Regions from separate parts of the Paenibacillus macerans genome, predicted to be linked through region 3. Evidence: riboswitches for the same ligand, from Rfam matches in the RefSeq annotation. Region 3 holds a riboswitch; each other region holds the start of a gene.

Region 1 (7,928 bases), 4.0 Mb from region 3:
AACGCTCAAGAGCCGAAGCGGCGGCGGAAGCGCTGCAGTTGCTGGAAAGGGTAGGCCTGGCGGACAAAAAGGACGCCTATCCGCGCCAGCTCTCCGGCGGACAGCAGCAGCGGATTGCGATTGTGCGCGCGCTGATCATGCACCCGCAGGTCATGTTGTTTGACGAGGTTACGGCCGCGCTGGATCCCGAAATGGTCAAAGAGGTGCTGGAGGTGATGCTGGATTTGGCGAAACGGGGGATGACCATGCTGATCGTCACGCACGAAATGGGTTTTGCCCGCGCCGTGGCGGACCGGATCGTGTTTATGGATCAGGGGGAAATCCGCGAAACCGCAAAGCCGGATGAATTTTTTGCGGGACCGCGAAGCGAACGGGCCAGGCAGTTTTTGGGGCAGTTTTTTGCCATCGAAACCGGAAAAGGGAGTGGAAACCTATGAAAAACTCATGGAAACGGGCATTATCTGTATTATCTTTATTGCTGCTTGCGGGGATGCTGACCGCTTGCGGCGGCGATTCCTCCGGCGCGGCCGGCGGCTCGGCGGGAGCCAAGGAGGCTTCCGGCGGCGGCATTCAGGCCATTAAAGACCGCGGCAAACTGATCGTCGGCGTATTTTCCGACAAGCCGCCTTTCGGGTTTACGGACGAACTAGGAAATTTCATCGGTTTTGACAACGATTTGGCCAAACGGTTCGCCAAGGATTTGCTCGGCGACGAAACGAAAATTGAATTCGTCACGGTCGAGCCGGCCAGCCGGATTCCTTACTTGCAAAGCGGCAAGGTGGACCTGATCGTCGCCAATATGACGGTCACGGACGAACGGGCCGAGCAGGTAGACTTCACCAACCCGACGATGAAAGTGGCGACCCAGGTGCTCGTCGCAGACAACAGCGGAATTCAAACGCTGGACGACCTGAAGGGGAAGAAAATCATCGTAACCAAGGGAACGACCGCCGATATTTTTCTGACGGAAAACCGCCCGGATATCGAACTGGTCAAATACGATAAAAACACCGAGTCTTTGCAGGCGCTGAAAGACGGACGCGGCGACGGCTACGCTCAGGACAATTTCATCTTAATCGGCTGGGCCAAGGATAACCCGGGGTTTCATCTGATCGAAGAAAAGCTGGAAAAAGAAGCGCCGATCGCTCCGGCTGTCCAAAAAGGCAACACGGAGCTGAGGGATTGGGTCAATACCGAGCTGGAAAATCTGGGGAAGGAGCAGTTCCTGCTCCAACTGTATAACAAATACGTCAAAGACGAGCTGGGGCCCGATACCGATCCCAATGAGGTCATCACGGAGGGCGGCAAGCTTTAGTCCGGTTAAACCTGCAAACCTTTTTGCAGGTTTTTTCACGTCCAGTCTTAGAACCTGGTACTATTATGTGGTATAATGAGTTGATCGAAATAACTGGCAACTTCAGTTTAAAAGGGGATAGATCAACTTGAACTATGAGCAGTGGCTGGCGCCGGAATTTTACAATATAACATCGGAGATGGAGAACCACGACCCGGGGAAAACGGCTTTAAAATGGTTAAGCGAGCAAGGCGATTATGAGGAAATTTCATACGGAGACCTGCTGGCCGGGGCGAACCGGCTTGCCGGAGGATTGTCCGGGCTCGGATTAAACAAAGGGGACCGCGTGCTGGTGATGATGCCGCGGCATATTAATGCTTACGTAATTTATGTGGCCTGCTTGAAGCTGGGGCTGACGATCATTCCTTCGTCCGAGATGCTGCGGGCCAAGGACTTGGCTTACCGGCTTCGGCACTCCGGGGCGCGGGCGGTCATCGCCTGGCACAATGCGACCGGGGAGGCGGACAACATTGATGAGGAGCTGCCGTCATGGGCATTTCGCATCGCGGTTGCCGGAAGCAACGAAACCGTCCCCGCTCCAGCCGGGTGGGTTATGCTCGATTCATTGATGGACGGGCAGCCGGACACCTTTGAGGCGGTGCGGACTCACCGCGACGATATGGCCATTTTGGCTTATACGTCCGGAACGACCGGCAATCCGAAGGGCGTCGTGCACAGCCATGGGTGGGGTTACGCGCATCTCAGGATCACCTCGGCCTGGCTGGACATTCGAAGCGCCGATACAGTGTGGGCCACAGCCGCGCCGGGCTGGCAAAAATGGATTTGGACCCCGTTCCTGTCGGTGCTGGGGAATGGGGCGACCGGTTTCGTATATCAGGGGACGTTCCAACCGCATCGCTACCTGCAGCTATTGGAGAATTACGGCATTCAGGTCATGTGCTGCACGCCGACCGAATATCGGATCATGTCGAAAACGGACGGGCTAGGCGGTTATAACCTATCCGGCCTGCGCAGCGCCGTTTCCGCCGGGGAGCCGCTAAACGATGAAGTGATCCGGAAATTTCAAGAGGAATTGAACATCACCATTCGCGACGGATACGGGCAAACCGAAAGCACGCTGCTGATCGGCAATCTGAAGGATACTCCGCTTAAGCAGGGATCGATGGGCAAAGCGGTTTCCCCGGGCGTGGCGGAGGTGGTCGACGAGCGGGGAACTCCGCTTCCGGCGGGACAAGTCGGGGATATTGCCGTTCATGTTAGCATGCCGGCTTTGTTTAAAAACTATTACCTGGAGCCGGAGCGGAAGCAACAAAACGTGCGCGGTGAGTATTTTATTACCGGGGACCGGGCGCGAATGGACGAAGAAGGCTATTTCTGGTTCGAGGGGCGCGGCGACGATATCATCATCAGTTCCGGATATACGATCGGGCCGTTTGAAGTCGAAGAAGCGCTGATGAAGCATCCTGCCGTCAAGGAATGCGCCGCCGTGGCGAGTCCCGACGAAATTCGCGGGCATATCGTCAAAGCTTTTGTTGTGCTGAAAGAAGGGGCGGCGGGTTCGCCGCAACTGGTCAAGCAGCTTCAGGCTCATGTCAAAGCGGTGACGGCCCCGTATAAATATCCGCGGAAGATCGAATTTGTCGCTGAACTGCCAAAAACGAATACGGGCAAAATCCGCAGAGTAGAGCTGCGGGAGCGGGAGGAGCGCGCAGCCTTGAAGGTGAAAAGCTCCATTTAAAAAAGAGGACTCCGAACTAGGGCAAGAAGGCCTTGATGTAATTGGGGAAAATCACCGACGACTTCATGAATTCGTTACATGGTAAGAAGGACGGCTCGATGAGATCAAATGCAAAAGCCCCATTTGAATTTCTGCAAATTTCTGCTTTTGGGCGGTTGAAGTGCAAAAATACATCTCATTTGCAGCTATAGGATAAAAAGGTAGCTTATCATAAGAAATGAACTGCATATTTGCAGTTGAACCGCCTGTTTCGGGGATTTTCGACGAAAATCGCATGCCCTTTTGCATTTCGTGCCGCTAGCGTTGCATTTAAGTCTGGCAAGATACATTTTCTGAGCACACCAATGCTCTAACGGTTGCCACAAGCGCTATTTGTTCCAATACCATTGATTTCAAATTGTAACGGTTGCCATGGTGCTTATTTCGCTGAAATCCGGTAATTTTTGCCTTAGATTCAGGCAAATAACGGCGCTCGCAACCGTTAGAATTTAGATAAGGTCTTTTTTCGGCAAATAGCCGCTGCTACAACCGTTTAGATTTCGGATAGCTTTCACGGGAAAGCTTGAGCAAAAGTTAATTCAACGCCAGTGATTTCGTGCCGATTTCCCCTCTTCCTTTTTCCAGCTCCGGGTTCCATCGCTGTTAAATCCATGCTCTATCTGCTTTAAAGTTGGTTTCCGCTGCGGCCTAAGCGGCAGGAGTGTGGGATTGGCAAAAGTTCGAACGCATATTGTCCGGGCCTTTTCCTCAAATTAGTAAGGACCTGCATCTTATCATCTTTTTGGAGGAGGCTAAAACATGGCAAATCCTTATTCCAGCATGCAATCGCAAAACCCGATCTCATCCGCCCAGCAGTCCGTCAAAAAAGCGCACCGGGCCGTAACGCAAGCACAGTCCCATCCGAGCGAAGAAACGGTGGAAAATGCCTATAACGCCATTCACAAAGCGGAGAACGCCATTTCCCAGGCGGATGGGCGCATGAACCCGGAACCGCTGGAACGCGCCAAGGAAGATTTGCAGGAGGATCAGGCCGATTTGGCTGAAGCGGAAAGCCGGCTGCGGTAACGAATGCGGCAGCGAGTATATGGCGAAATCGAAAATGTTACAGAACATGGGTTGACATGAACGCGAATTGCCTTTACTATAGACTCACGCTTAGTTTCCGGCTTAAGGAGCCGGGAAACGGGGGAACCATTTTTTTGGGGCGAATCATTCAGCAATGATTGTAGGGTACCATCTTACCCGAGCCCGTCAGCTAACCTCGTCAGCAGTGGATGGGTCTATATTGCGACATTAAGAGATTTTATTAGGCCCTTTTATAAGGGCCTTTGTCCGTTTTAAGGACCCTGCTGGGTAAGCTTTGTCTTCTCCAAGCGGCGGTCCTTTTTGGTTTGGACAAATATTTCTTATGAGGGGATGAGGAGGAATGAATCAATTGGAAACGTCCGTAATTTTTGATCCAAAGACGGATGCTTACCCTTCCCGGGTTTATGCTGAGCCGAGATGGCTTCCGCGGCAGGATCCCATCGTATATGGCGAGTGGAACGCGGAAAGCGGAATCAGCAAAGAGCATTCGGATTTTTACGCCAAAAACGGTTATCTGTTCCTGGAGAACTTTTTTGGCGGAGCGGAATTAAAGGGCTATCAGGAGAAGGCGCAGCGCTTGCGGGAAGCATCCCGGAACCTTTCATCCGATGAAATTATCCGCCAGCCCGGCGGGGAAGAAGTGCATTCGATCTTTGCGATTCATCGGACCCACCCGGTTTTTCAGGAGTTGTCCCGGCATCCGAGACTGCTCGCGATCGTCGAGCATGTTTTGGGGGGACCAAGCTACATCCATCAGTCGCGGATCAATTACAAGCCGGCATTTACCGGCAAAGAGTTCTACTGGCATTCGGACTTTGAGACCTGGCATGTGGAGGACGGGATGCCCCGGATGCGGGCGCTCAGCTGCTTGATCGCACTGGAAGACAATTATCCGTTTAACGGACCGCTTATGGTCATGCCCGGTTCCCATCAAATCTTCGTGTCGTGCGTCGGCCAGGCGCCTGATGATTGCTCCAAGGAATTCATCGCGCCCGATCAGGCGAGCTTAACCGAGCTGGCGAAGCGCTGCGGCATTGAAACGCCGGTCGGCAAGGCAGGCTCCGTACTGCTGTTCGACTGCAATTTGATGCACGGCTCCAACAGCAACATTACGCCGTACCCGCGCAGCAATATTTTTATGGTCTATAACAGCGTAGCAAACAAACTGGCGGAGCCTTATTTCGGGAAGAAGCCGAGACCCGAATACATGGCGGCCCGCACGGAATTTTAAGAAAAAAAGCCGTCCCGGCAAAATGGCTTTGCGTTGGGACGGCTTTATACATAAAGAAGCGCAAAATATCGCATAGTAAATTCAAACCCCAACCTTCCGGGAAAGGAGTGACCTTTAGGTGAGCAATAAAATTGAAGCCGTACGCGCGGATCATCAAAATTTTGTCGATAAGACCGAAGACGAGGTTAAGGCCGTGCCGGCCACCACGAATGTGAATGAAGCGGTCGAAGCCATTACCGGGCATATCAATAAATACGATGAACCTGAAGAAAAGGAACAAAAGAAATGACGCACCGCCAGAAAAACCCCGGAATTCCGGGGTTTTTTCGCAAGCTACATGTTTAGCGCTTGATTGGCCATTTGCACGTCGTGGGCCAGCAGTTCTTCCAAATTGTACGCCGGATAGTAGCCGTGTCGGTGCATGAAGTTAAATATTTTGGTATGAAGGGCGATGGCGCCAAGCAATTGTTTTTGGAATGTTTCCTTTAATTGAGGAGTAGCCGTCTCCGTAATGGAGGCCGCGTAATTGCGTACGGAGGCTTTGGCGAAGCCAAGCAGGCTGGCCGCGTCAAATCCGGTCATATCGGGCGAAACGTTGCGGGCCATACCAGGCGCCAGCGGATAAAATTTAAGCAGTTCGCGGATATTGTGCTCCAAGGTTTTGATCGTTTCTGCATAAAGCGCTTTTAACTCCGGGTCCATCACCATCGGCAGTTTCTTTTTGAACGCCGCCAAATTGGCGGATTGAAAGGCGACTAGCTCATGCAGCTCCAGTGTTTCATGCCAGGCCAGATGCTCCTGTTTCCATTCGTTATTCACGATCTCACACTCCATAGTTAGAATTGATTCATTATATGCGCAGCGGAACCTTATGGGTATTTGTCCTTGTCTGGGACGATTTTACTCCGGCTTCCGGCAATAATAGAAAACGATGGGGCGCATTCTAAAAGTGATTTACCAAGCAACCGAAAAACAGCGAAGGAGGATACGTTCTCATGGAATTGGCCGCACACGAGGCACAGGATTTGAATGAACTAACGTTAAGCTGCGTTAACTCGATTACGAACATGGCGTGTTTCTTAAACCAAGCGCAGGACCCTGAACTGAAGGCGATCCTGCAAAAACATCTTCCGCTTCATTTTCAGGACTACAACATGAAGGTGGAGTATTTAAGCAAGGCGGAAGGGGCCAGCGGGAAACTGGCCATCCCGGATTTGCAGCCGGTCCTGCAATCCTTTACCGAGGCGTCTGCGTCGCCTGTTCCGGTCACGCCGAGAACCTCGATTCAGCAGTTCAACGACCGGGAAATCGCCACCGCTTATTTGCTGACTTTGAAACGGGCGGGCAGGGAGTACGCTTGGGCGGCCATGGAGATGAGCCATCCCGACATCCGCAGCTTCCTGGAGCATGCCTTCTGCATGTGCTCGCACCACGCTTATGACGTATGGCAATGGATGGTAAAAAAAGGCTATTATCCGTTAGAAGCGGCTCCGATGTCGACGATGAATACGCTCGGCGCTTTTTATCAGAAAGTGCAGGAGCCGGCGGCGGTTCATTAGCAACTCGGCGGAGCATAGCGAAAGAAAAAGAGCGGTTACCAAGGAAACCAATGACCTGGCGCACCCGCTCTTTTTTCATGGGATCGGCAATTGGAAACATTGTTTTTGTGGTACAATGTCAGCGGATGCGGGCGCATTCAATTCCACTGCCAAGTGCAAAGAAGGTGCTGTTATTGGCCGCGATTTTTCATTACAACCCGGACCGTCCGTTCCGCGATTCACCGGAGCTGTATTTATGCTATTGGGGCAAGGAAGCCTGCGCTCCCCAGCATTCGTTCGGCCCGGGCGTACGGGACGTTTATAAGATCCACTTTGTCCATGAGGGAAAGGGGAGCGTTCGCGTGGAGGACGGCGAGACGCTGACGCTGACGGCGGGCCAGGCGTTTATCGCTTATCCTGAGCGGGTCGTCTTTTACCAGGCAGACGCCGCAAGGCCCTGGGTTTATTCCTGGATCGCCTTTTGCGGCGATCAGGCGGGAGAAATTCTGGCGCGAACCCGTGTGACCGCGGAGCAGCCGGTGTTCCCCATGGATACCCGTTTGATGCCGAAGCTGTACGAGCTTTTGAACGAGGCCGAGGAGCAGGCGGCCACCCGCGATTTGCGTTTGCGGGTCTTGCTGAACGAGTTTTTCTCGGTCATGGTGGAGCTGGCTCCGGCTTCCGCGCCGGGTCAAGCGGCGGTTCAAGCGCAGGCGAAAGACGCTTACATCCACCGCTGCCTTGATTTTCTGCACAGCCATTACGGCGAGGAGATTTCCGTCGGCCAGCTGGCGGCGGTCGTTGGGCTGGACCGCAAATATTTGTCGGCCATCTTTAATAACCGCGCCGGCAGAAGCGGCTTGAAGCTGCCCGCCATATCCCTCGGATTATGGCATAATTTCGGCGGCATCGATGTTTTGGAAAACGGGCGGGCGATGCTGCGCCGGGCGTTTGACCTCGGCATTACGCATTTTGATCTGGCCAACAACTACGGCCCGCCGCCGGGGTCGGCGGAGGAAA
Region 2 (7,928 bases), on a different contig from region 3:
CAACGGGATTGGAACAAATAGCGCTTGTGGCAACCGTTAGAATATTGGTTTGCCCAGAAAAGGTAACTTTCCACAGATTTAAATGCAGCGCTAGTGCCAATTGCCGCTATTTTGCGGAAACAAATGCAACGCTCACTCCTCTCTGCTCCTTAAACCAAAAAACCGTCGAAGCAAAAATTGCTTCGACGGTTTTTTGCGTTCTGCAGGGTCAACCCTCTTCACAGCCGCCTAAGGCTGCTGCAGCAGCTGCGGAGATTGCGGGGGCTCCGGCTGCTGCGGCTGCAGCGGCGGTGGACCCTGCGGCGGACCCTGCCGCTCCTTGCCCGGCGGGTTGAACAGATAGATGACGTAAGCGACGATCGCCGGCAGGGCGATGTAGACCAGACCGGCGGCGATGTTCACCGCTCCGCCCATAAACATCAGGCTCAGCGCCATAAGGATGCTGTCAAAGATCACGTGCGAGAAAACGACGGTCGGAAAGCCGTAGCGCAGGAAAATGAAGCTGAACAGCAGTCCGATAAAGGTCAACTCGATCGGCCGTGAAATGACCGGATAGATCGGATACAGCGTATGGCCGAAAGCCCAGATCAAGGTCGTCAAAAGACTGGCGATGAACGTGCTGCGGAACAGCTTTTTCAGCATCGGAATGCCGAACAGCCGGTAAACGGCTTCCTCGCCGATCCCGGCCACCCAGGCGAGCAGCGGGAACAGGAGCGGGTAGACCATGTTGTACGGCGATTGTGTCGCATCGGTCGTCGACCAGGTATGAATCGTTCTTTCCAGAATGAAGAAGACAACCGACTGCACCCCGAGCAAAATTAAAGCCCACGCATAACCGTCGGCCACCGCGGTCAGCACATGGCGGCCGTAACCTTCCTCCCTGGACCGCGCCCACAGATTGATGCCGTTTTTCCGCCACAGTCCGTCCCCGCCGACGAGCGAGAAATATACCGAGGCGGCAAGAATCAGGGTGACGAGTCCTTGAATCACGAACCCTACCGTCAGCACGATCGGATCGAGCCCGTCCTTTTCAAACACAGGCAGCATGTTGACCGTCCCGATGACGGACAAGACGAAGTAGGCGCCGGCCAGAAAAATCCCGCGTTTAAAAGTGGTATGCGCCCGCGTCAGCGCGCTGTATACGATGGCCAGGATGCCGAGCACAAATGTGAACAGGGCGTATCCGGCAAAGGTAAGCCAGTTGGCCAGCCGCGTCTGCCCGGCGACGTAATCGGCATGCGACTCAGGAACGGAGAAGTAGCTTTCGAATGACGATACGGCGCCGTATTCGTAGCGGATATCGATCGTCGCTTGCGACTCCCCGAGCTCATCCCCCTTGATGCGATAGAGCAGACCGACATCGCCCTCGCCCGACACGCGCTCAAGGCGGGCTGGGTCAAAGCCGAACGCGGCCAGATAAGGCGCGGCCAGCCGCTCCTTCTCCTCCAGCGTCAAATCGCCCTCCCAGGTGCGCAGCGAGTCTGGCGTTTCGGTACCGTAGTCCAGCATCATCTGCTTTTTCGCATTGCTCGAGGAAACGATTTCCTCGAACCCGACCACTTTGCCGGTGGTCATGTGAACGTCGACGGTCAAAGCGCTAAACACATCGTTTGGTTCGTTGAAACGGACGCGAAATACGTCGTACGGAAATTGCTTGTCATACGTCTTCAGGAAAGGGGCGAGCAAATCCGCCTTCGTTAAATAACCGTACAGATCGGAGCGCGATTCATAGGTAACGAGCGCTTTTTCGGGATGACCGGCCAACTCGATGTTCAGCACCGACTTTGCAAATTCGATAGCTTTCGTTCTGGCCTGCGATTTGGCGATGACGTCATCCGACTGTTCCATCTGCAGCGTGTCGGAAGCGGTTGTCGGAAAAATCTGGACGATGAAGAAAATGACCAACCCGATCAGGGCCATCAGCCAAAGCGTTTTTGTCTTCAGCCTGCGGCTGGACGGTTTCATAGGTGAAAACATTACAAAACTCCTTTAAAATTTTTTGTTCTCAAGTATGATTTTGCGCGAAGTACATCACAGTAAAGATAACATAGTGGAATTTCCAACGCCAGTTGAAGGCAAAAATGATGAAAAGATGCAATAATCCCGTTATACCCTAGCATGGCTCAGATTGGACGGCAAGAAGATCGGGGATTTGCCGTTTCCAGCCCTTTTTCACTGTTTTTAATCAAAATGAACCTTTGTAGTGGAAGCCAATAAGGATTATAATCCATTTGACGAAAACGGAATGAAAACAATTGAAAAAATATTAAGGCCTAATTTCGATTTCGAAAACGGGGGAACCGATTTTTTTGGGGTGAATTTCGCGCGATTGTGGCGGCAGCCGGTATGGCTGCCTTGGTCGGGCGATTAGGGCAACTGTGCATGCCCGAATCCGTCAGCTAACCTCGTAGGCCTCCTGCAACAGGAACCAAACACCGAAAGGCATTGGATTTCCAGTGCTTTTTTCTTTTGTTCTTTTTTCACGACAACAATGGGGTGAATGAATTGTCTTTCAAAAAAATCAGCTTTTCCCCGCCGCAAATTTTGGTGTTGGGTTTTGCGCTCATCATTTTGCTGGGATCGCTGCTGCTGATGCTGCCGATTTCCAGTGCGGCCGGGGAGACGCTGCCGTTCGTCGACGCGCTGTTTACGGCGACTTCGGCGACATGCGTAACGGGACTGGTCGTCGTCGACACCGGGACCTATTTTTCCACGTTTGGCCAAATCGTAATCATGCTGCTGATTCAGGTCGGCGGACTTGGGTTCATGACCATGGCCACCTTGTTTTCGCTCGTGTTGAAACGGAAAATCTCGCTGAAGGACCGGCTGATCCTGCAGGAGGCGATGAACCAGAACACGATGGAGGGGATCGTCCGGCTGATCCGCAAGGTGCTGCTGTATTCGCTGGTCATTGAATCCTGCGCGGCGCTGCTGTTCGCGATTCGCTGGGCGTTTGACATGCCGCTGGGCCGGGCGCTGTACTTCGGCGTTTTTCACGCGGTATCCATGTTCAACAACGCCGGGTTTGACCTGTTTGGCGAATACCGGAGCTTGACGTTGTACGTGGCCGATCCGCTCGTCAACTTCGTGGCGATGTTTCTCATCGTGTCCGGGGGCATCGGGTTTATCGTGCTGTCGGACATCATTGATTTCCGGCGCCGCCGCAAGCTGTCGCTGCATTCCAAGGTGGTGCTGTCGATGACGTCGGCGCTGATCGTGGTCGGGGCCCTGGTCATATTTATATTCGAATTCACCAATCCGCGGACGCTAGCCCCGCTCGGCTGGGGCGGGAAATTTTGGGCCGCGCTGTTCCAGTCGGTGACGCCGCGGACGGCCGGGGCCAACACGGTCGATATCGGCGAGCTGCGGCAGGCTTCGCAATTTTTTATGATCATCCTGATGTTTATCGGGGCTTCGCCCAGCTCGACCGGCGGCGGGATCAAAACGACGACCTTCACCATTCTCGTCGGCGCGGTCATCTCCATGATCCGCGGACAGTCGGACCTCGTCCTGTTCCGCTACCGGATGGCCCAGGAACGTATTTTCAAAGCGGTCACCATCACGATGCTCGCTTTATTTCTTGTGGTGGCCGTCGCCATGGTGCTGTCCACGACCGAGGACGCCAGCTTCCTGAGCATTCTGTTCGAGACGACCTCCGCGTTCGGCACCGTCGGGCTTACGATGGGGCTTACCGGGAAACTAACGGTAATCGGCAAAATCCTCATCAGCTTTACGATGTTCGCCGGAAGACTCGGGCCGCTTACGCTAGCTTATGCGCTTGGACCGAAGAAAGGCAAGGAATTGTACCGCCATCCGGAAGGCAAAATGATTATAGGATAAGATAAGGGGACTTGAGATTAAACATGAAAATGCAGCAGTTTGTAGTCATCGGACTGGGCCGGTTCGGCTCCAGCCTGGCTCTGGAGTTGATGGACCTCGGGTATGAGGTGCTCGGGATCGACCGGGACGAAGAGGTGGTAAACGAATTGAGCGACCAGCTGACGCATGCCGTCGTGGCGGACGCCACGGACGAGGAAGTGCTGAAATCGCTGGGCGTCCGCAACTTCGACTGCGGGATCGTCGCGATCGGTAACGATATTCAGATGAGTATTTTGGCGGCGATTTTGCTCAAGGACTTGGGGATCAAAACCGTGGTCGCCAAGGCGCTCTCCGTCTTGCACGGCCGCGCGCTGCAAAAGCTTGGCGTGGACCGGGTTATTTTTCCGGAACGGGATATGGGCGTCCGCGTGGCGCATCAGCTCGTGACTCCAAATCTGCTGGATTACATCGAATTGTCCAAGGAATACAGCATCGTGGAAATGAACGTTCCCGCTTGCCTTGACCGGAAAAACCTGGGCGACATTAACCCGCGCGCCCGTTTCGGCTGCAGCATCGTGGCCATTCATCGCGACGGAAGCATCCTGGTGGCGCCTACCGCCATGGATCAGCTGCAAGAAGGGGACATTATGGTCATCATCGGATCGAAGAAAAATATCGAAGAGTTCGAGGAAGTCATTAACGAGTAATTATTATCGGGTTATTAAGAAAAAAGAGTTGGTTCACTTTGGATGGTTGGGATGTGGCGGAATGGAATCGGCTGTAACCGAAGCGATACATCATTTTCTGATCTTAATTTTATTCGTTATCAGCGTTGGCGTAGTATCGGGCAAACTGGCGGCATGGCTAAGGCTGCCGGATGTGGCGGTGTTCATCGCCGTCGGGATGCTGCTCGGTCCGGGGCTTGGGCTGATTCATGAACAAAGCGGATCGCTGATCAATCAATTGATATTAACGGTCGGGTCGGCGCTGATTTTGTTTGACGGCGGGCGGAATTTGCGGCTGAGCGGGCTTCGCAACGTATGGATTACGTTATCGCTGCTCAGCGTACCGGGCGTGGTGATTTCGACGATCGTCATGGGCGTGGGTGTTCATTACTTGTTCGGCGTTGATTGGATTTTTGCTTTTTTGGCCGCGGCGGTCATCGCCTCCACCGATCCGGCTTCGATCATTCCGGTATTCAAGCAGGTAAAAATCAAGGAGCGGGTCCGCGAGACGGTGGAGAGCGAATCGGCGTTTAACGACGCTACCGGCTCGATCTTGACGTTTTCGCTGCTGGCCGCGGTGGCCGGCGGCGGGGCGCTGGACGTTGGCGCCATGTCCTGGGAGTTTGTCAAAACCGCGCTCGGCGGAATTCTTGCCGGACTGATTATCTCGGGCATACTGACTTATTTGGCGGGACATGCCCGCCACGGCTATTTTCGCGACTATTCCACAATCGTCATGACGGTCTGCGCGTTATCCTCATACTTGATCGCCGATTTGCTGCATGTCAGCGGGTTTATGGCTACGTTTGTCGCCGGGGTGATCTGGGGAAATGCCGAAACGTTCGGTTTGTCCCTGAAAGACAATCATGTGGAAATGAGCTCTTTCGCTGAAAATATGACGGTTATGATGCGCATGCTGATCTTTGTGCTGCTGGGCAGCCAAGTGAATTTTGCCACGCTCGGGCAATTTTTCTGGCCAAGCCTGGCGGCGGTGCTGATCTTGATGTTTGTGGCCCGCCCGCTGTCGGTGCTGCTGTGCGCCTGGCCCGACCGCAAGGTGAAGTGGACGTGGCGCGAGCTGCTGTTCATGTGCTGGGTGCGCGAAACCGGGGTGATCCCGGCCGCCTTGTCCGGCATGATTGCGGGGATGGGAATCGCTCATTCCAACGTGATTACCGGGCTGGCTTTTATGGCGATTGTGCTGACGATCATCATTCAAGCGAGCACCACCGGCTGGGTCGCCAAAAAACTCGGTTTGGAAGTCAAAGAAACCGCCACCGGAAAGCCGTAAGGCTTGGGTGGCGGTTTTAGTTTTCAATAGTCTAACTTGAAGGCTCTAAATTAGCTCGTCAGATTCAGCTATTCCAAATTCAGCTTATCCAACACCCGCTTGATCATTACCGTCGCTTGAGAGCGTGTTGCGTTCCCCTGAGGCTGGAAGGTATTTGTCGTCACCCCCTGGATAACGCCGGCCTTTACTGTTTTGGCTACAGCTTCTTGATAACGAATCTTGGAGGCATCCTTAAACTTCTTCAAAGCCTGTGCCGGTGTGCCGTTTAAGGTAGGCTCATATTTGCCATAATTCAGGGCACGCACCATCATCAAAGCCATTTCCTCACGGGTAATATACTGATCCGGTCTGAATTTCCCGTCAGGGTATCCTGTAATGATCCCGGCCTTGCTGGCAGCGCCTATGTAGCCCCCGCGCGTATCGAGCTTCACGTCCGGATAAACCTGCGCTTCCTTTATATCTGTGCCTAGTCCCAGCGCTTTGGCGATGTACTCCGCGAACTCTGCACGCGTAATATTCCGGTCAGGCTCAAATGCGTTAGAATCGCTTTTACGTGGACTGACTACAAATTTCGAGGTCAGCTCATCAATATCCGCTTTTGCCCAATGCTTCCCGGTGTCCCCATAATTAGCAGTACCTGAAGCTGGGCCAACGATCAGGCCGCCTGAAGCTGCTGATTCCGCCCCCGCATTGGACGATCCTGACCCCGCTTGTCCGGAGGCAGATCCCGAACCGGATGCCCCGGCTCCGCTATTCGCTGGATTGCCGCCAGGATTTCCGCTAAATACCAGCGTCCCGTTGCTTGCGGAAATTTTAGACGGAATTGGAATGATCGTCTTGTTGACTGTGTCGTATTTCACTAACGTTGCATTTGCAGATGTTACCTTACTGCCGGTAATGCGCAAATAAAGCTTCCCTGCATGAGAAATATTAAACAAATGGGTAGCCGCGTTAAGATTAGACGCATCTGATTCAGAAACCACAATGATTCTAATGCGTATAGGATTGCTTGCCTGGTTCACGTAAACCCCATTTATAGTCATCGGTATGGAAATCTGGTCAGGCGAAACAAATTCCAGTTGAATAATCAAGTACAGCGTATTTAAAGAATCTACACTTAGTGTCCCGTTATTCAAGGACTTGGCAATTTGCGCAAACGGAATCTCCTCGACCGGCAGCTCATACATCGTTTCATTGTATTTAATTGAAAATGAAACAAGCTTACCGCGATTGTAACCTTCATACAGTGCGCCAAGCGGGATAGCCACCTCAGCGGCTTTCTCCGTCGCCGGCACCTCAAAAATTAACGGTTCGCGTTTGCTTTTATTCGTATTTATGGAGATCAAGAATTTAATGGCTTCTTGCAGTTGTGCTGCGCCGATTGTATATCTTGAGATATTTTGCCCGCCAACCGATACACTGCTTGATGACTTAGCCGTACTTAGATTTAGCAGATAACCGCCAAGTCCGAAGTTAGAGCTGGAAATCGCCGTTACAAAGGACGGCATGCCTTGTGCAGCTGGCGGCTCTGATCCTGTGCTAGCCTTGCCTTTTACAACATAATCAATGTAATAGCTCCCATAAATGCCGTCCAAGTCCTCAATTGAATCCGCACCATCGACAAAAGAAACGGTAACATTATCGTTCTCCGCCAGCGATGAAGCCAAAGTCAAAATAACCTGGCTGCCGGCAATTTCAACTCGGGTGATCCGCAGCTCTGACTGATTTACACGCACAATGAATTGATTTGGATTCAATTTTTTGCTTTTTAGCGTTTTATTATAAGTAATGGTAATTGTGTTCCCTTTGCCCTCAATACCTATCAATGATAATGTTGACTTACTGCTGGTATTGCTCACCTTATAGCTGCTGATTTCCGCAAGCGCCTGCCCAGAGCTAAGGACTAGCTTATTACTCGCTTTCGGGGTGTACGATAATTCCACCAAATCACTTGCTTCAATAGCTGTCACTAATTCGATATACAGATAGCTTCCGGAAGAGTATACCTTGGAAATTTCTCTTTCCCGCTGGTTAACCACCACCTTGAAGCCTGTCGTTGCGATGCTGTTATTTGTGCCAAGCGGCTTGCTATA
Region 3 (7,928 bases):
GGGTAGGGGTTACCATGAACAGTGCGGGCGTTGCTGCAGATGGAAGGAGTTCAGGCTACAACAAAATCACGGTCTTTTCGTTTCCTTTGCGTCTTGTCCTTGATCCCCTGTCTTGATTTCCTCTCTTGATTTCCTGTCTTGATCTCTTGTCCGGTCTGCTTCACCCCTCTAAACCTGATTTCTTCTCCTAAGGCCGTCTAAATTATCTCGAACCTATCTGCTTCTCCACCAAATATATCTTCTCCCGAGCTTGTCTGTTTCTCTGCTACCTGATCAAACGGGATAATCGTGCAAAGTCTCCGGACAGGGAGTGTTGATCTACCGTCCACCCCCACTTCCCTATCCTCAAGCTTTCAACCCAGGGACTCAAGCTAATTTTTGCTCTGCGAAAGTTGAGGTATAGGTTCCATATATGCCGAAAAAAATAGTGAACCCTTGCCGCAGGCTGGACGGCAAGGGTTCACTGTTTTTTATCTGCATCTCACGGACTTTTAAGCTTTCAATGCGCTCTTCAGCTCTTCCGGCGTGCGCTCCCACCACTCGGCGTTGGTATCGATCAACAGGTTTTTAAGCGCCGCTTTTTGCGCCGCCGTCAATCCCTCCAGGATGACCCGCCGCTTCAGGGCGTAGTCCATTTTATTGACGTGGTCGGCAAGGATTTTCCAGCCGCGCCGCGCCTCTGTATCGATCCACATCTCGCAGGCGGTCATCCCGCCGTAAAATTGCCCTTCCGGTCCGCGGTCGACCGCGACCCAGACGATCCAAACCTGCCGTCCGTTCGGGACATCCTCCCGGTTCATCGAAAATTTGATGCCTTTTTCCACCTTACTTTTGGCGTGCATCGCCCCGACATCGATGTACGCTTCATCGCCGTCGATGATGACCGGTGACATGCTGTTCAAATCGATGGAGCCTGCGCCAAAACCTTTATGCTTACTTTTCTCATCGTTGCTGATGATATTCAGGGCGAAGATTTTTTTACCCGTTTTTGGTGATTGATCCATAATGTCCTCCATTATCGTGAATCTGGGGCCTTATTGATTAATTCAATTTTAGCTAATAATCTGCCAAAAGCAAACATATACATGCTGTAGATGCTTGTCAACGGGAGGTATCCATTGTATGACCCGACGTACTAAGATCTATGGCATTTCCATCCTTGCTTTGTGTTTAATTCTCGGAACGGCTGGGTATGCCCTCCACGCGGGCCCGGAAAATGCGGCTTCGTTCGCCCCGGAAAAGGGCAAGCCCAAGGTCGTCCAAAAAACCGGACAAACCCCGGCCGCACCGCAGGCCGAAAGCATTCAACAGCCGAAGGCGGAGGTGCTCAGCAACCGGGTCGCCGAATACCACATCGACGTTGCGCTTAATGAACGGGACGGAACGCTTATCGGCACGGAGACGTTGACATGGACCCATCCCGGAAAAAAAACGGTCAACGAAATTTATCTGCACTTGTACCCTAACGCCTTCTCCTCACCGGACACCACGTTTATGAAAGAATCGGGCGGCAAGCTGCGCGGAGATATCATGCCTAAGGACGGCTGGGGCTCCATGGAAATCACCGAGCTGCGGACGACGGACGGCATTTCCCTGCTCCACCGGCTGCAGTATGTGCAGCCGGATGACGGCAACGCGAAGGACAAAACTTTGGCCAAAGTCCGTCTGCCCGTAGCGGTTCAAGGCGGGGAAAGCCTTACGTTGAAGATGAAGTTCACCGTCAAGCTGCCGAAGGTTTTTGCGCGGATGGGGACGGCGGGGAATTTCGTGATGGCCGGGCAGTGGTTTCCGAAAATCAGCGTGTATGAGCCTGCGGGCACCCGGGGGCGCGCGGCGGAAGGCTGGAATCTCCATCAATACCACGGAAATTCCGAATTCTATGCCGACTTTGGCATATACAGCGTGAGAATTAATGTGCCTGAAGCCTATACCGTTGCCGCTACCGGATTTCAGACGAAAAAAGCCGCCGTCAAAGGCGGACGGAAAACGGTGCAGTTTTACGCCGACGATGTTCATGACTTCGCCTGGGCGGCTTCCCCCAATTTCATTTACGCGGAAGAGCCTTTTTCCTCCTCCGAGGTGCCGGGCGTGCGGATCAAGCTTTACCTGGACCCCGCCCATCAGGATTTGAAAGAGCGCTACTTCTATGCGGCCAAATCGGCTTTGTCCAATTTCAGCAGGTGGTACGGACGGTATCCTTATTCCACCCTGTCCATCGTGGTGCCCCCCGCGGACGGAAACGGAGCCGGCGGGATGGAATACCCGACGCTTGTGACCGCTTTTGGCGCTAGCGGCGATTCTCCCGGTTACGATGAGCTGGAGCGGACGGTCATTCATGAAATCGCGCACCAGTTTTTTTACGGCATGATCGCTAGCAATGAATTTGAAGAGGCTTGGCTGGATGAAGGCTTCGCTTCCTATGCGGAGGACAAATTAATGGAGCAGGAGTTCGGCATCACCCCGGCGCTCCCGATCCAGGCCGCCCTGATTTCCTCACCGGCTCCGCTGACCCAGAACGCCTGGAAGTACGGATCCAGCGACGGTTATACCAAAAATGTCTATTACCGCGGCAAGCTTATTTTGCTCGATATTGAACGCCAGGTGGGAAGCAAAACGATGAAGCGCATTTTAACGGTATACGCCCACAAGTACCGCTTTAAACATCCAACGACGGCCGATTTCCAGCGGGTGGTCGAACAGGTCACCGGGCGCAGCTGGAAAAACTATTTTTCGCAGTATGTATACGATGGCAAAATGGCCGACTTCTCCGTCGACAAAATCACGGTGAATCCGCTCCTCCAGGACGGGACCGCCGTTTACGAATCCACCGTCGTCATCTCCCGCAGAGGGGCGACCTATCCGAAGGTACCCTTGCAGTTCACGTTCAAGGACGGCCATACGGTGCGAAAACAATGGAGAGGCGAGGACAGCCGCGTCGAGCTTAAACTGCAATACAAGGAACCGCTTGCTTGGGTGCAAATCGATCCCGACTATTCGCTGGTGGTCGAAAACAAACACATCAACAATTATTTGAAGACGGAAGTACCCGAGCCCCTTCTTTCGCGCTCCAATATGAGCGTGACCAAGCTGCTGGAAGCCCTGCTCGGAACACTTATATGGTAAACGCCGGCAGAACTCAGCTTATGCTTCTGAAGTAGTTTTGCTCGAAGCATATCGAGTAAAGCAACGCTCGCAAAACTTTTAAGAGGTGAAAATATGACTTATGTGCGTCAGGGGTGGAGCCTGCTGAAAAGCCAGTTTCCCTCCGTCATCATTTTGTTCCTGTATCAACTGCTGTGGGGATTGTTTTTGTACCGCCTGGTCGATACCGCCGTTACCGCGCTACTGCAAAGGCATCCGGATCCGCCGCCCACGCAACTCAGCCGAATTCTGTTCCTGCTGGAAGGGCGTATCCATTTGGGGAGCAATCCGGACGTCCGCCTCTATTTAGGATTGCTGATCGGCATGGCGGTCCTACGCCTCCTGCTCACGCCTCTTATTCAAGCGGGAATTCTATACGGGCTTGTCCCCTCCGAGAGCCGTGGACACGGACTGCCGTTGTTCCGCGGAATGAAAGAATTCTGGAAGCCGGTTGTCCTGTTTTATGCCATTGAACTTATTTTAATCATTATCCCGGCCTTCTGGGTTATTCCCAAGCTCCTTGTTTTATGGCCGCATCTGCTGGGGGCCGGAGGACAGATGGCCCCGCTGCTGAAGGGTCTCATCTACATCCTGGGCTGGTTCGTATACGGCTGGCTGGTGAGACAATGCATTCTCTACGTACAATTTGGGTACTTGTTCAAATCAAGCGTCTGGGGTTCCCTCCTCGTCTGCTTCCGGCACCTTCTTCAGGGCATCGGGATCTCCTGCATACTGGGCGCATTCGGGCTGGGCGTGTTCCTGCTGTTCGGAACGGTCTCCTGGATCTGGACCGGAATGCTGGCGCTGATCCTCCAGCAAACCTATCCTCTCTGTCGCAGCGCTTTTAAAATTTGGCAGGTCACCTCGCAATATCGCCTCTGGCAGACAAAAACCGAGAAAAGTTAAAATTTTTTCATCTCTCTGAAACCTTTACGGCACAAGGCCTCCGCGACTTTGCGAAGGCCTTGTGTCAGGTTTTCCCCTCTTAGTCTCGCGAATTAACCATTGCCAAATGATCCCTGTCTTTGTTAAAATAACAGCAACACAATTTCAGTAACAGTTTTGTAATTATTTTTGTCATCTTTGGCAGGAAAATAGCAAGTTACGTCGAATAAGTCTTATCAGGTGAGAAATCAAAGCCGAATTCCCTGCGCCGGGGAAACGGGGGAACCACTTTGGGTGAATTGATCTCGTAAGCGAGGGATCATAGGGAACCTTCAACCGAATCCTTAAGCTAACCTCGTAGGCATTGGAAGGAGCATAATTCTTGAAAAAGCGTTTGACCGTAACAGCAGTAAGTTTTGCATTGCTTTTCACGATCGGAACCGGCAGCGTTTTCGCGGATTCCAAACTGGACAGCGCCATTGAAGAAGGCCTCGGATCTCCTTACTCCGCAGGCGGAACAACAACGTCCGGTTTTGATTGCTCCGGATTTACGATGTATGTATTTAACAAGCTCGGCATCGATCTTCCTCATCAATCGGGCTCCCAATTTGAGATGGGAACAAGCGTTTCCAAGGATGAATTAATCGCAGGCGATCTGGTGTTCTTCAACACTTCCGGCGATGGCATATCTCATGTTGGTATTTATGTCGGCGACGGCAAATTTGCGCATGCCTCTTCTTCCAAAGGAGTTGTCATCAGCAAACTGAGCGAAAGTTACTACGAGAAGCGGTATGTTGGAGCTAAGCGCATTATGAGCTCCGAGAAATTTGAAGCTGTGACAGCCGAACAGTAGTCGCAATCCATAACGAATTCGACAAACCCGCAGGGATGATTGGGATACCACGTCTCCTGCGGGTTTTTCCTGTCTACGGATGATCCCCCTTAGGAATCAATACCCAGATCACTCCGCTCCTCACACAGGCCAAAAGCATCCTTTTTGCCGGGAAACTTGCCAATGTTGGCCCACTTTGGTAAAATGACCAACAGAAATAGTAACAACTTTGTAATTTTTGTTGTGACGTCGTTTTTGGGTGCATACTACATGAAACTGCCGAATTCCCCGCACCCGGGAAACGGGGGAACCACATCAGTCAGGGTGAATTGATCCCGCTTCAAAGGGATCATAGGGAGCCTTCAACCGAATCCTTAAGCTAACCTCGCAGGCCTTGGAAGGAGTTAGACATCTTGAGAAAGACTTTAGCAGCAGCGGTAACGAGTTTGGCTCTATGTTTCAGTCTGGGAACGGGAAGCGCCTTTGCGGACGAGCAGGAAACGTCGCTCTCCAACATCGTCAATTCCGTGTACGGCACGCCTTACAAATACGGCGGCACCAGTACGGCCGGATTTGATTGCTCCGGGTTTACGCGGTATGTGTTCGAACAAATGGGCGTTACGCTTCCTCGCGTATCCACGGCCCAATACAAGGTAGGAACTCCGGTATCAAAAAGCAAGCTGCAAGCCGGCGATCTTGTCTTCTTTAACACCCTGGGTGGCGGAAAAGTATCGCATGTGGGCGTCTACGTTGGCGACGGAGAATTTGCCCATGCCTCTTCATCCAAAGGAATCCGGATCGACAAATTGAGCAGCAGTTATTACCAGAACCGCTTCGTTGGCGCGAAGCGGGTGCTCAGCAAATACGGTTATTCCGTATACGCCGCGGAATCCTGAACCTCCGCCGGCGCTTAATTTCGCTCCGCATGACCTGTCAGCCGTAAGCTTATCTTCGGAATTGGCTTGCGGTTTTTTTCATCCCTATCTATATAACGAAGCGACACGCCAAAAGGTTACCGATTTTTTGTTGATTTCCATAAATCCACAGGTGTCCGAGAGACGGCAGAACCTTTACAAGTCAAGTAAATCCCGTTAGAGTGAGGGTAATAGGAATGCCGTTTTTAAAGGAGGATCCCAATGGATAAACCGATTGTTCAGTTTCGCATCGTTCCCATGGAAGAGAGCCACGGCGCAGAAATCTGCACCTGGCGGTACGATTCTCCCTATGATGTTTACAGCTGGCTTCCTTGGGAACAAATGAAAGCGCTCGATGTCGAATTCGGCAACCCGGCGATCAGAGCGGAGCAATACGTGTCCGTGCTGGACGAGAACGGAGAACTCGCCGGATTTGCCCAATATTTCCCGTTGGAAAGGGTTACGCGGCTCGGTATCGGTATGAAGCCGGAATTGTGCGGACAAGGGCTCGGCAAACGGTTTGTAACGGCGATCGTCGAGGAGGCGCTGCGGCGGAAACCGGGCCATGAGATCGATTTGGAAGTGCTGACGTGGAACACCCGGGCGATTCGCGCTTATCAAAAGGCCGGCTTCACCATCACGGACCTTTACGACAAAATGACCCCTGGCGGCATCTCCAAGCCTTTTTATTGCATGGTGTATCGAGGGTCTCACCCCTCATCCTAAAAATGCTCCCGATCCATTAGATCGGACTTGCTATGAAGTTTATTACAAACTTTACCGCAATCACGACGGAATTGTTCCTATTTTTGACACAAAGACTATGATCGAGCGGCATGTTCCGTTATAATGGAAAAGGTAGCTTACATAGGAGGGGCGATTGGAATGCAAAAGTGGATCATGAGCGGATTGTTCTTCGTGGCTTGCGCTATGGCCATCGTATTGATGTTCACCCTGCCGAGCCGGGAGCAGGCCGCCAAGGAAGCCAAACCGCAATTGCCTGAAATTACGATGAATGCGGCACAAGCCGAAGCCACCGTAAAAGCAAACTGCATCACCTGCCACGGCGATCAGTTGCAAGGGGGCGCGGGACCGAATCTGCAAAAGATCGGCGCAGAACTGACGGCAGACCAGCTTTACGGCATTATCACCAAAGGCAAAGGCGGAATGATGCCTTCCTTCAAGGATCGGCTCAAGGATGAAGAAATTGCCAACGTCGCGATGTGGCTCGCGGAGAAAAAATAACGGCAAAAATAACGGCACATGAAAAGCACGCCCGCCGGAAACTTGAGCGTTTCCGGCGGGCGTTTTTTGCCTAGCCTAATCCGCGGCGCGCATTTTCTCGAACGCCTCGTTATATTGCTGCGCTTCTTTAATATCCACTGCCGTAATTCCGCCTTCTTCCCATGAAGTCAGCCGAAGAGTCACGGTTTTATAGTCGATCGTAATAAACGGATGATGATTAAACGCTTCCGAAATCGCAGCCACCTCATCCACGAAAGCAATGCCTTTCATAAAATTGGAGAACGTATATTTGCGGAAGATCCATCGTCCTTCCTCAAGTTCCCAGCCTTCCAGCTTTTCCAAATGCGCTTGTACTTCTTGCGGTGTAAACGGCATCATTTATCCTCCCCGTTCTCTTCAAGAACTCCTAGTTATGTAAGCATCCCCTGGCGCATCGGGACCTAAGCTTCCGGCCCCGTCCTCAACTATTTTATTCCACATACAACCTGAACATGCGTAATGCTTCCTGACTAACTATTTTACCACGGAATCCCGTGCCAAACCAAATCTCTCTAGATCAAAGCCACGGAAGTAAGCTCTTCGTCCCCGATCAGAAAATTGATGCGGTGCCCCTCAGGATCATAAATAACGATCGCGCTCCCCACCTCAAGAACGGGTTCCGCTCCTAACGCAAAAAACAGGTCTTCAGCCAGCGCTTCCTGCACTTCGGCCCGCTCCTCGTCCGCCAATCCCGCCCACTCCGACGATTCCATATCAAAGAAAAGGTAGCTATCGGAAATCCGGCCCACCGCTTTTGTCAGGTCGGCCAAAATATATTCATAATCTCTTCCGTGCTTTACTCCCACCGTGATATCCTCCCTTGATAGCCCTGGTATTCAGGCTATGATCTTATTATACCTGAAAAAACCACT
Region 4 (7,928 bases), 3.7 Mb from region 3:
TTCGTCAAGAACGTCAAAGGGATTGTCATTACCGACGCTACACCGGAAAACGAAGACGAAGGTTACGTGATCGGCGTGAAGAAAGGCAACAAGGAGCTGTTGGATCAGGTGAATTCCACGCTGGACCGCTTGATTGCCGACGGCAGCATCGATAAGTTCGTCACCGAAGCGAGTGAACTGGCTGAGAAATAATGGCGGATTGCAACCTGCAGAAAATAGCGAAGCCCATTTCGCTATTTTCTGTTTTTTTGCGTAAGGGTTTGAGGTAAACGAGGAGGAATGAAGGCTTTATGAATTTGATTTCGATGTTTATGGAATACCGAAGTTATTTTCTCGCCGGTGTGCAGTATACGCTGCTTCTGGCGGCGATCAGCGTGGTCTGCGGCTTTTTCCTGGGGCTGATCATCGCACTCTTGCGCATGTCTCCTTGGGGGATCGTGCGTTTTCTCGGCCATGCCTGGGTGGAATTCTTGCGCGGCACGCCGATGATGGTGCAGCTGCTGATCATTCACTATGGGTTTGCGTTTATGTTCGACATCAACTTTTCGCCGATCCAGTCCGGGGCGATTACACTGTCGATCAACAGTTCGGCTTATTTGGCGGAAATATTCCGCGCCGGCATCCAAGGCGTGGACCGCGGGCAAGGGGAGGCCGCACGATCGCTTGGGATGACCAAGGGAATGGCGATGCGGCATATCATCATCCCCCAAGCGATCAAATCGGTGCTTCCCGCGATCGGCAACGAATTCATCACGATCATCAAAGAATCGTCCATTGTATCGATCATCGGGACGGCCGAGCTGATTTTCCAGGCGCAATCGGTCGTGACCATTACGTACGACGGCATGACGCCGTACCTGATCATCGCGATCATGTACTTTATTTTGACATTTACGCTGTCCCGTATTTTGGGCGTGTTCGAAAGGAAGTTGAAGACCAGTGATCACCGTTAAAGGTTTGCATAAAAAATTCGGCCAATTGCACATTTTGAAGGGGATCGACCTGGAGATTTCCAAAGGCGAAGTCGTCGTCGTCATCGGCCCCAGCGGCTCGGGGAAAAGTACGTTTCTGCGCTGTCTGAACCTGCTCGAGGTTCCGACGGAAGGCGAAATCCGGTTTGAAGGCGAATCGATTACCGGGAAGGGCCACAACATCAACAAAACCCGGGAGAAAATGGGCATGGTGTTTCAACATTTCAACCTGTTCCCGCACAAAACGGTGATCGACAACATTACGTTGGCTCCGGTTCGCGTGAAAAAAATGGAGAAAAGCTCAGCGGAGAAGATCGCCGTTGAACTGCTGCGGACGGTCGGACTGGAGGATAAGCGGAACGCGTATCCTGCCCAACTATCCGGCGGACAGAAGCAGCGGATCGCGATCGCCCGCGCGCTGGCGATGGAGCCGCACGTCATGCTGTTTGACGAGCCTACTTCGGCGCTTGACCCGGAAATGGTCGGCGAGGTGCTGGACGTGATGAAGAGCCTGGCGGAACGGGGGATGACGATGGTCATCGTCACCCATGAAATGGGCTTTGCCCGCGAGGTCGGCGACCGCATCCTGTTCATGGATCAGGGCGTGATTCTCGAGCAGGGGACGCCGCAGCAGGTGTTTGGCGCGCCGCAGCACCAGCGCACGAAGGATTTTTTAAGCAAAGTGCTGTAGTGCCTTTAAGCTAGTATCCTCATATGTTTTTATTTCACTTCACCATATTTTTTCTTCTGATATCAAGTGAACTCCTCTTAATTTAGCAGAATCCTGCTTTCGAGGAGTTCACTTTTAATTCGTAAACTCGACCTCGTTTTCTCTATTCAAGGCGTCTATATATGAAATGCTGTTACCTCAGCTCAAGACCAGTCGAAAGATCAATGCTGAAGGCCACTTCAGAAGTTTTTTAGCTCAAAAATCGAGATCGGTGCTTGAAGAAATAAATGATGACTTTGGCTCTATTGATTCCAGGATGACGGACTGAGGTGGCTGTCTATAGCGTTTGTGTCTTGGTGTTCCTGCCTTGGTGTTCCTGCCTGCTGCCTGCCTTTGCACGATTATCCCCTTCTTTCAGGAGCAGGGAGCAGGGGGTGGGGGTTAGAGCAAGGGTTCCAAAAAAGAGAGAACAAAAAACAAAAAAAGGGGGAAAAAATGAGGCGGTTCAGGTGAGATTTTTGGCTTGATAAGAGAACACGTGTTTGGTATAATGAAATAAATGGAATTTATGTTCGTGTATTCTTGATTCGGGGGCGAGCGAATATGGAAGTCAATACGGAAACGGAACTTCAACCATTCAGCAGCCGTTTTAACAGCGAGCAGGACTGCATGGAGGCGCTGATCGCGATGAAGTGGCCAAGCGGCTTCGTCTGCCCGCGCTGCGCTTACACCCGGTGCAGCCGTCTGTCTTCCCGGCATATCCCTTTGTTCGAGTGCGGAAAGTGCAAGCATCAAACATCTCCTTTGGTCGGCACGATTTTTGAAGGAACGCATCTGCCCTTGCTCAAGTGGTTCGAGGCCCTGGATTTATTCCTGCTCCCGGGCGGCATCTCGGCGCTGCGGCTGAGCAAGGTGATCCGGGTCACCTACAAAACCGCCTGGTCGATGCTGCACAAAATACGTCATGCCGTGGGGGAGTTCGATGCCCGGGAGCTGCTCTCCGGAGACGTGAAGGTGAACAGCGATCAGTATGGGCGTAATCCGTCCCGGTGTCAGCTTTCGCATCCGTACGCCTCGGCGGTCGTAGCGGGATGCACGGTCACGGAGTCGGGCGAGCCGGAGCAGGTCAAAATCCGCCTGGTGCCGCATAAGCGGGGAGGCGAAAAGAGGGCAAACCGTCGCGATCTAACCGTGTTTATTGGCGGGCATGTGGATGTCCGTACATCGGCGGTGCAGTTGTTCTCTCAGGCCTTTCGGCTATATGCGCCCTTGCGGAGAGTGGTGAGAGAGGCGTGGGAATCGCTGAAGGGTACGTATGGAGCCTTGGGACTGAAGCATCTGCAGGCGTACCTGAACGAATACACCATACGCCGCCGGCTGCGCCTGTCCGGAGGACTGCCCGGAGCGGAAGAAACGCTGCGGCAGAAGTTGCTGCGCATGTGTGTGGCAATTCCGGCGATTCCTTACCGCCGGCTGATCGCACGCCAACCGAATCAGTCCCTTGCGGCTGCAGCCTGATAGAAATGATTGAACGCTACGGACATTGCACAAACGGATTCAGACTGCAGCAAGATCACGGTTTTTTCTTTTTTTCCGTTGTCTTGCCCCATTCTCCCGTCAGGTCTGCTTCACTTCACTTCTCCTAAACCTTCTTTTCCCGAACCTGGCTAATGATCTATGAACAGATTTATTGATCTCGAACATATCTGCTTTTCCCAAGCATATCTGCTTCTCCCGAACAACACATCTTCTTCTCTGCTTCCTGATCAAACGGGATAATCGTGCAAAGCCGTCCGGACAGCGGATGTTAATCTGCCGACCACCCCACCGGCCTTCCCTTTCCTCAAGATTGGCTAGAAGCTTGTTTGTACGTTACAACATGATGAGTTGTTACTTTTTTTACATGATTCCATAAATAAATAATAGCGGCAGAATGCGGGTTTGCGCGTTTTGGATACTATTTCCTGTCCAATTGGTTACAAAATTGTGATATATTTAGATAGCCAAAACCTGCCTCGGCAGGTGCGGGGGATGATTCAGCGAATAACGGAACGTTAAACGAAACGTGACCGGTTTTCTTGGGGTGAAGCGCTCGCATTGGGCGCCGGGGATAATCCTTTTTCCCGAATCCGACAACTAACTCCGCAGGCGTATAAAAGGAGGAAGAACAGCATGAAAAATCTCTTATTCTCGAAGATTGCAAAAACAACGTTGGTAGCCGCAAGTTTGGCGGCGGTTTTACAGACGGTACCTGTGCACGCGGATGCGGTACATACGACGGAAGAAGGAGATACCTTCTATCTGTTGGCCAAAAAGTACGGAGTCGGCTTGGAGCAATTGATGAACGCCAATCAGGGGATTGATCCCGGCAATATATACGAGGGGCTGAAGTTGATGATTCCGGAAATGGAGGCTCCCGAAGCGAAAGCAGCGGCGCCGGAATCGAACCAGGCTCCCGCGGCAAAGACGATGAAAGCCGACGCGGTGTCGGGGCCGACCGTATTGCCATCGGACAAAGTCGTCGAAGCCTGGGGCAAAACGTTTAATTATTCCCATACGATTCAGGTGAAAGCATCGGCATACTCGGCGGCCGCCGACGAAAACGGAAAATGGGGCGCGGTCGATTATTTCGGAAACCCGTTAAAGCTGGGCACGATCGCCGTCGACCCGGACGTGATTCCGATGGGAACGAAGGTACTGGTCACCGGATATAATCATGATGGCTTGCCGAAGCAGGCGTTTGTGGCCACGGCCAGCGATCAGGGGGGCGCGATCAAAGGCAACCGCATCGACATCTTCATTCCCGGCAGCGTCAAATCCGTCGAATCGTTCGGGTTTCAGGATGTCACCCTGTACGTGTTGAAGTAAATTCGTTTGCTTATATGTAGATCCAGTAAAGAAAGTGCGAGCGCTAGACCATTGGGTCTGATGCTCGCGCTTTTCTTTTTTATCTATACTTCGCCGTATTTAGCAATTCGGCCAAATCGACAAACTGGTAACCTTTGTCCCGCAGCGTTTGGATAATGTCCGGCAAAGCTTGGATCGTACCGTTTAAATTGGATCCTACTCCGCCGCCGGCATGAAAAAGAACGATCGAACCGGGCTCTATGGCGCCGAGCACGTTGTTTTCGACCTTGGATTTGTTCAGCCCTTTCCAATCCAGCGAATCCACGTTCCAGTTGACGATGGTGTAGCCGTTTTGCTTTGCCCATTTAATTTGCGGCTCCCGGATTTCGCCGTAAGGAGGACGGATCAGCTTGGGCCGGTACCCGGCGGTTTGCTGAATGATTTTTTCCGTACGCAAAATTTCCGTTTGAAATTGCTTGAGCGACCGTTTTCCGAAATTCGGGTGGCCAAAGGAGTGATTGCCGATCAGGTGGCCTTCCCGGCGTATCCGTTTTACCAGGGCAGGGAATTTTTTGGCCCGGTTGCCGACAATAAAAAAGGTCGCCTTCACACCTTCCTTCTGTAAAATGTTTAAAATTTGCGGTGTAAATCTCGGATCCGGCCCGTCGTCAAACGTCAGCGCCACTTGCTTGACCTCAGGTCCGCGAAATTTGAACGTTTCGGAATATTTGCGCCGAAGCTCGCTTAAATCGGCCGGCTTCGGTTTGGCGTCCGCCCGGGCGGCTTGAGCTTTTGCTTCCTTGTCGCCGGGCTGCAGCGCAGCAGCCGCAACGCGGGACGTTTCGGAAGAAACCGATACGACGGGCATGCTGCCCCCGATTACTGCGAGAATGAAAACGGAAATCAGGAAGTTTCTGAACAGGGTAGTCAACATTTTTCCTCCTTCGTCCGGGTACTGTTATGATTTGGTATGCCCATCTTTAACGGGATTTATAAAGACACAATTATGAAAAACATCACAGACGTTCTTCCCGAAAAATTGCATCCTTTGATGAAGCAGACGTAAGGAAGAGGTGGATTTGATGGCTATCGTGGTAAGCAACAGGCGGGTTGCCGATGACGTGTTTTTATTGACGGCGGAAGGCAGCTTTGCCGGGAAAATGGGCCAGTTTTATATGCTCCGCGCCGGCGAACGGTATCCATTGCTGTCGCGGCCGATCAGCATTTTCGATTTGACGGAGGACCGGATCGGATTTTTGTACCGGATTGCCGGGGAAGGAACCAGCCTGATCTCTCAGCTGAAGCCTGGCGATCCGCTCCGGATGGAAGGGCCTTTCGGCAACGGCTTTCCCTCGCTAACGGGAAAAACGGCATTCATCGGCGGCGGCATCGGTATCGCCCCGTTTTATTTTGCCCTCAAAACGGCGCCACAGGCTGACGTATATCTCGGCTTCAGCCGGGAAGCGTACATGGTCGAAGAGTTTCGCCAGGCATCCGCGGGCCGGACTATCGTTGATGTGGGCGGTTCGATACTCGACCGCGCCGATTTTGACGCTTATGACACAATCATCGCCTGCGGGCCGCATTCGATGCTGCAAGCCGTGCAGCAAAAGCAGGCAAGCGCGGGAAGCCGGGCCAAAGTGTACGTGTCTTTGGAAAACCGGATGGCCTGCGGCATCGGCGCTTGCTTGGTGTGCAGCGTGAAATGCCGGGACGGCCGGAAAAAGGCGTGTACGGACGGCCCCATTTTTCCGGTGGAGGAGGTGGTTTTTGCATGAGCGGGATCGATTTGTCCTGTGCCATCGCCGGGGTTTCCTTTAAGAATCCGGTCGTTATGGCCTCCGGTACGTTTGGTTTCGGGCGGGAGTACGGTGCGCTGTACGATATCAACAAGCTTGGAGGGATCAGCGGCAAAGGCTTGACCCTCCGTCCAAAGGCGGGAAACGACGGCCTGCGCGCGGCCGAAACGCCTTCCGGAATGCTCAACAGCGTAGGCTTGGAAAATCCCGGCGTCGCTGCTTTTCTCCGCGATGAATGTCCGTATTGGGAAACGCTCGATTTGGCGCGTATCGTAAATTTGGGCGGGAACACGCTCGAGGAATACGCGGAGGGCGCGCGCTTGATCGATGAGGACGCCGCCTGGCGCAAGCGGGAGGGACGTCAGGCGGTCGACATGATCGAATTAAACATCTCGTGCCCCAACGTCAAGGAGGGCGGGATGGCCTACGGGATCAAAACGGAGATCGCCCGCGGCGTCGTCCGCGAGGTGCGCGCGGCCACGAAGCTGCCGCTGATCGTCAAGCTGTCGCCGAACGCCGAAGACATTGCCGGGATGGCCGTAATGTGCCAGGAGGAGGGCGCCGACGGGGTTTCGCTGGTCAATACGTTTTCGGCAATGAAAATCGACATTTACCGGCGGCGCAGCGTCTTCGACAACCTGTACGCCGGATTGTCGGGGCCGGCGATCAAGCCGATCGCATTAAGGATGGTCCACCAGGTGTGCCGGGCCGTTACGATTCCGGTGATGGGCATGGGCGGTATCGGCAGCGCCGGGGATATCATCGAGTTTATTATGGCGGGAGCGGCCGTTGTGCAGGTGGGGACCTACAATTTCGTGCAGCCGTGCGCGGGCGAGCAACTGGTTGCCGGGCTGACCGAGTTTATGCGCTCGGAAGGCATCCGAAATTTGGACGAAATCCGCGGAATCCTTTAAAATGTGGTTATACATGGAGAAAAGGAGGCTGCGGCATGTTGACATTTGACGACATCAAGCTGGAGGCGATTCCGATGGGGCGCGATTTGCTGCTCACGATCGGCGGCGGCGAGGTCCATATCGGCGCGGCGTCCACCGCTTACGCGGCGGAAGGGGGCGTTACCGTGCAAACCTCGGCCGTTCCCGGCCACAAAGAGCACACGCTAAGCGAGGATTTCGCCCGCCGCGCCGCCGCGGCGCTGAATCGGACGGTGACCGTGGTCATGGGAATCCATTACGATGATTTAAGCAAGGCGGAAATTTTGGCCGTTTCGCAAAAAGCCTCCGCTTTACTGGATGATTATTTGCAGGAGGTTAAAAAATGACTACCGATTCGCAGCAAGACAAATTTCGCCGCAAAGCGCTGCAGGTTCCGGACGCGCAGGGACGGATTCTGCCTTATGCCCGGCGCCTGCCGGCAGAAACCGTAGCGCTGCCGGACGCGCAAGGACGGATTTTGGCCGAACGTGTGACAGCCCCCCATCCGTATCCGCATTTTCGCCGGTCGGGGATGGACGGCTTTGCCATCCTCAGCCGGGATACGCAGGGCTGCGGCGCGAACCGCCCGGCTCTGCTGGAGGTGGTGGACGAGATCCCCTGCGGCTCTCTGCCTTCCGTACCGCTCGCGCCGGGAACGGCGGCGCGGATTATGACCGGGGCGAAGGTGCCGGACGAAGCCGACGCTGTG

Evidence for each region. Region 3 has a riboswitch for cyclic di-AMP ahead of DYE26_RS22545 (C40 family peptidase). Riboswitches for the same ligand answer to the same signal wherever they lie in the genome.
Region 1: another riboswitch for cyclic di-AMP. It lies ahead of DYE26_RS05035 (phytanoyl-CoA dioxygenase family protein); the one in region 3 lies ahead of DYE26_RS22545 (C40 family peptidase).
Region 2: another riboswitch for cyclic di-AMP. It lies ahead of DYE26_RS29845 (TrkH family potassium uptake protein); the one in region 3 lies ahead of DYE26_RS22545 (C40 family peptidase).
Region 4: another riboswitch for cyclic di-AMP. It lies ahead of DYE26_RS06500 (3D domain-containing protein); the one in region 3 lies ahead of DYE26_RS22545 (C40 family peptidase).

The regions. Positions count from the first base shown of each region.
Region 1 is NZ_UGSI01000001.1:1,092,912-1,100,839, forward strand. It holds gene DYE26_RS05015 (amino acid ABC transporter ATP-binding protein) at 1-437, shown strand, start outside; gene DYE26_RS05020 (transporter substrate-binding domain-containing protein) at 434-1,315, shown strand; gene DYE26_RS05025 (acetate--CoA ligase) at 1,494-3,053, shown strand; gene DYE26_RS05030 (hypothetical protein) at 3,852-4,118, shown strand; cyclic di-AMP (ydaO/yuaA leader) riboswitch at 4,196-4,338, shown strand; gene DYE26_RS05035 (phytanoyl-CoA dioxygenase family protein) at 4,480-5,370, shown strand; gene DYE26_RS33285 (hypothetical protein) at 5,489-5,659, shown strand; gene DYE26_RS05040 (spore coat protein) at 5,704-6,189, opposite strand; gene DYE26_RS05045 (spore coat protein) at 6,366-6,929, shown strand; partial or broken gene DYE26_RS34035 (AraC family ligand binding domain-containing protein) at 7,055-7,546, shown strand; gene DYE26_RS33820 (aldo/keto reductase) at 7,715-7,928, shown strand, end outside.
Region 2 is NZ_UGSI01000002.1:1,468,368-1,476,295, forward strand. It holds gene DYE26_RS29840 (CPBP family intramembrane glutamic endopeptidase) at 229-1,977, opposite strand; cyclic di-AMP (ydaO/yuaA leader) riboswitch at 2,261-2,430, shown strand; gene DYE26_RS29845 (TrkH family potassium uptake protein) at 2,497-3,840, shown strand; gene DYE26_RS29850 (potassium channel family protein) at 3,864-4,526, shown strand; gene DYE26_RS29855 (cation:proton antiporter) at 4,588-5,835, shown strand; gene DYE26_RS29860 (S-layer homology domain-containing protein) at 5,904-7,928, opposite strand, start outside.
Region 3 is NZ_UGSI01000001.1:5,059,909-5,067,836, forward strand. It holds gene DYE26_RS22530 (YwhD family protein) at 492-1,004, opposite strand; gene DYE26_RS22535 (M1 family metallopeptidase) at 1,123-3,123, shown strand; gene DYE26_RS22540 (hypothetical protein) at 3,217-4,047, shown strand; cyclic di-AMP (ydaO/yuaA leader) riboswitch at 4,269-4,405, shown strand; gene DYE26_RS22545 (C40 family peptidase) at 4,409-4,879, shown strand; cyclic di-AMP (ydaO/yuaA leader) riboswitch at 5,126-5,267, shown strand; gene DYE26_RS22550 (C40 family peptidase) at 5,272-5,754, shown strand; gene DYE26_RS22555 (GNAT family N-acetyltransferase) at 5,995-6,498, shown strand; gene DYE26_RS22560 (c-type cytochrome) at 6,658-7,017, shown strand; gene DYE26_RS22565 (4a-hydroxytetrahydrobiopterin dehydratase) at 7,093-7,392, opposite strand; gene DYE26_RS22570 (hypothetical protein) at 7,569-7,862, opposite strand.
Region 4 is NZ_UGSI01000001.1:1,409,057-1,416,984, reverse strand. It holds gene DYE26_RS06520 (transporter substrate-binding domain-containing protein) at 1-192, shown strand, start outside; gene DYE26_RS06515 (amino acid ABC transporter permease) at 291-953, shown strand; gene DYE26_RS06510 (amino acid ABC transporter ATP-binding protein) at 940-1,662, shown strand; gene DYE26_RS06505 (transposase) at 2,245-3,159, shown strand; cyclic di-AMP (ydaO/yuaA leader) riboswitch at 3,633-3,808, shown strand; gene DYE26_RS06500 (3D domain-containing protein) at 3,814-4,509, shown strand; gene DYE26_RS06495 (polysaccharide deacetylase family protein) at 4,589-5,419, opposite strand; gene DYE26_RS06490 (dihydroorotate dehydrogenase electron transfer subunit) at 5,571-6,266, shown strand; gene DYE26_RS06485 (dihydroorotate dehydrogenase) at 6,263-7,201, shown strand; gene lpdD (prenylated flavin chaperone LpdD) at 7,237-7,566, shown strand; gene DYE26_RS06475 (molybdopterin molybdotransferase MoeA) at 7,563-7,928, shown strand, end outside.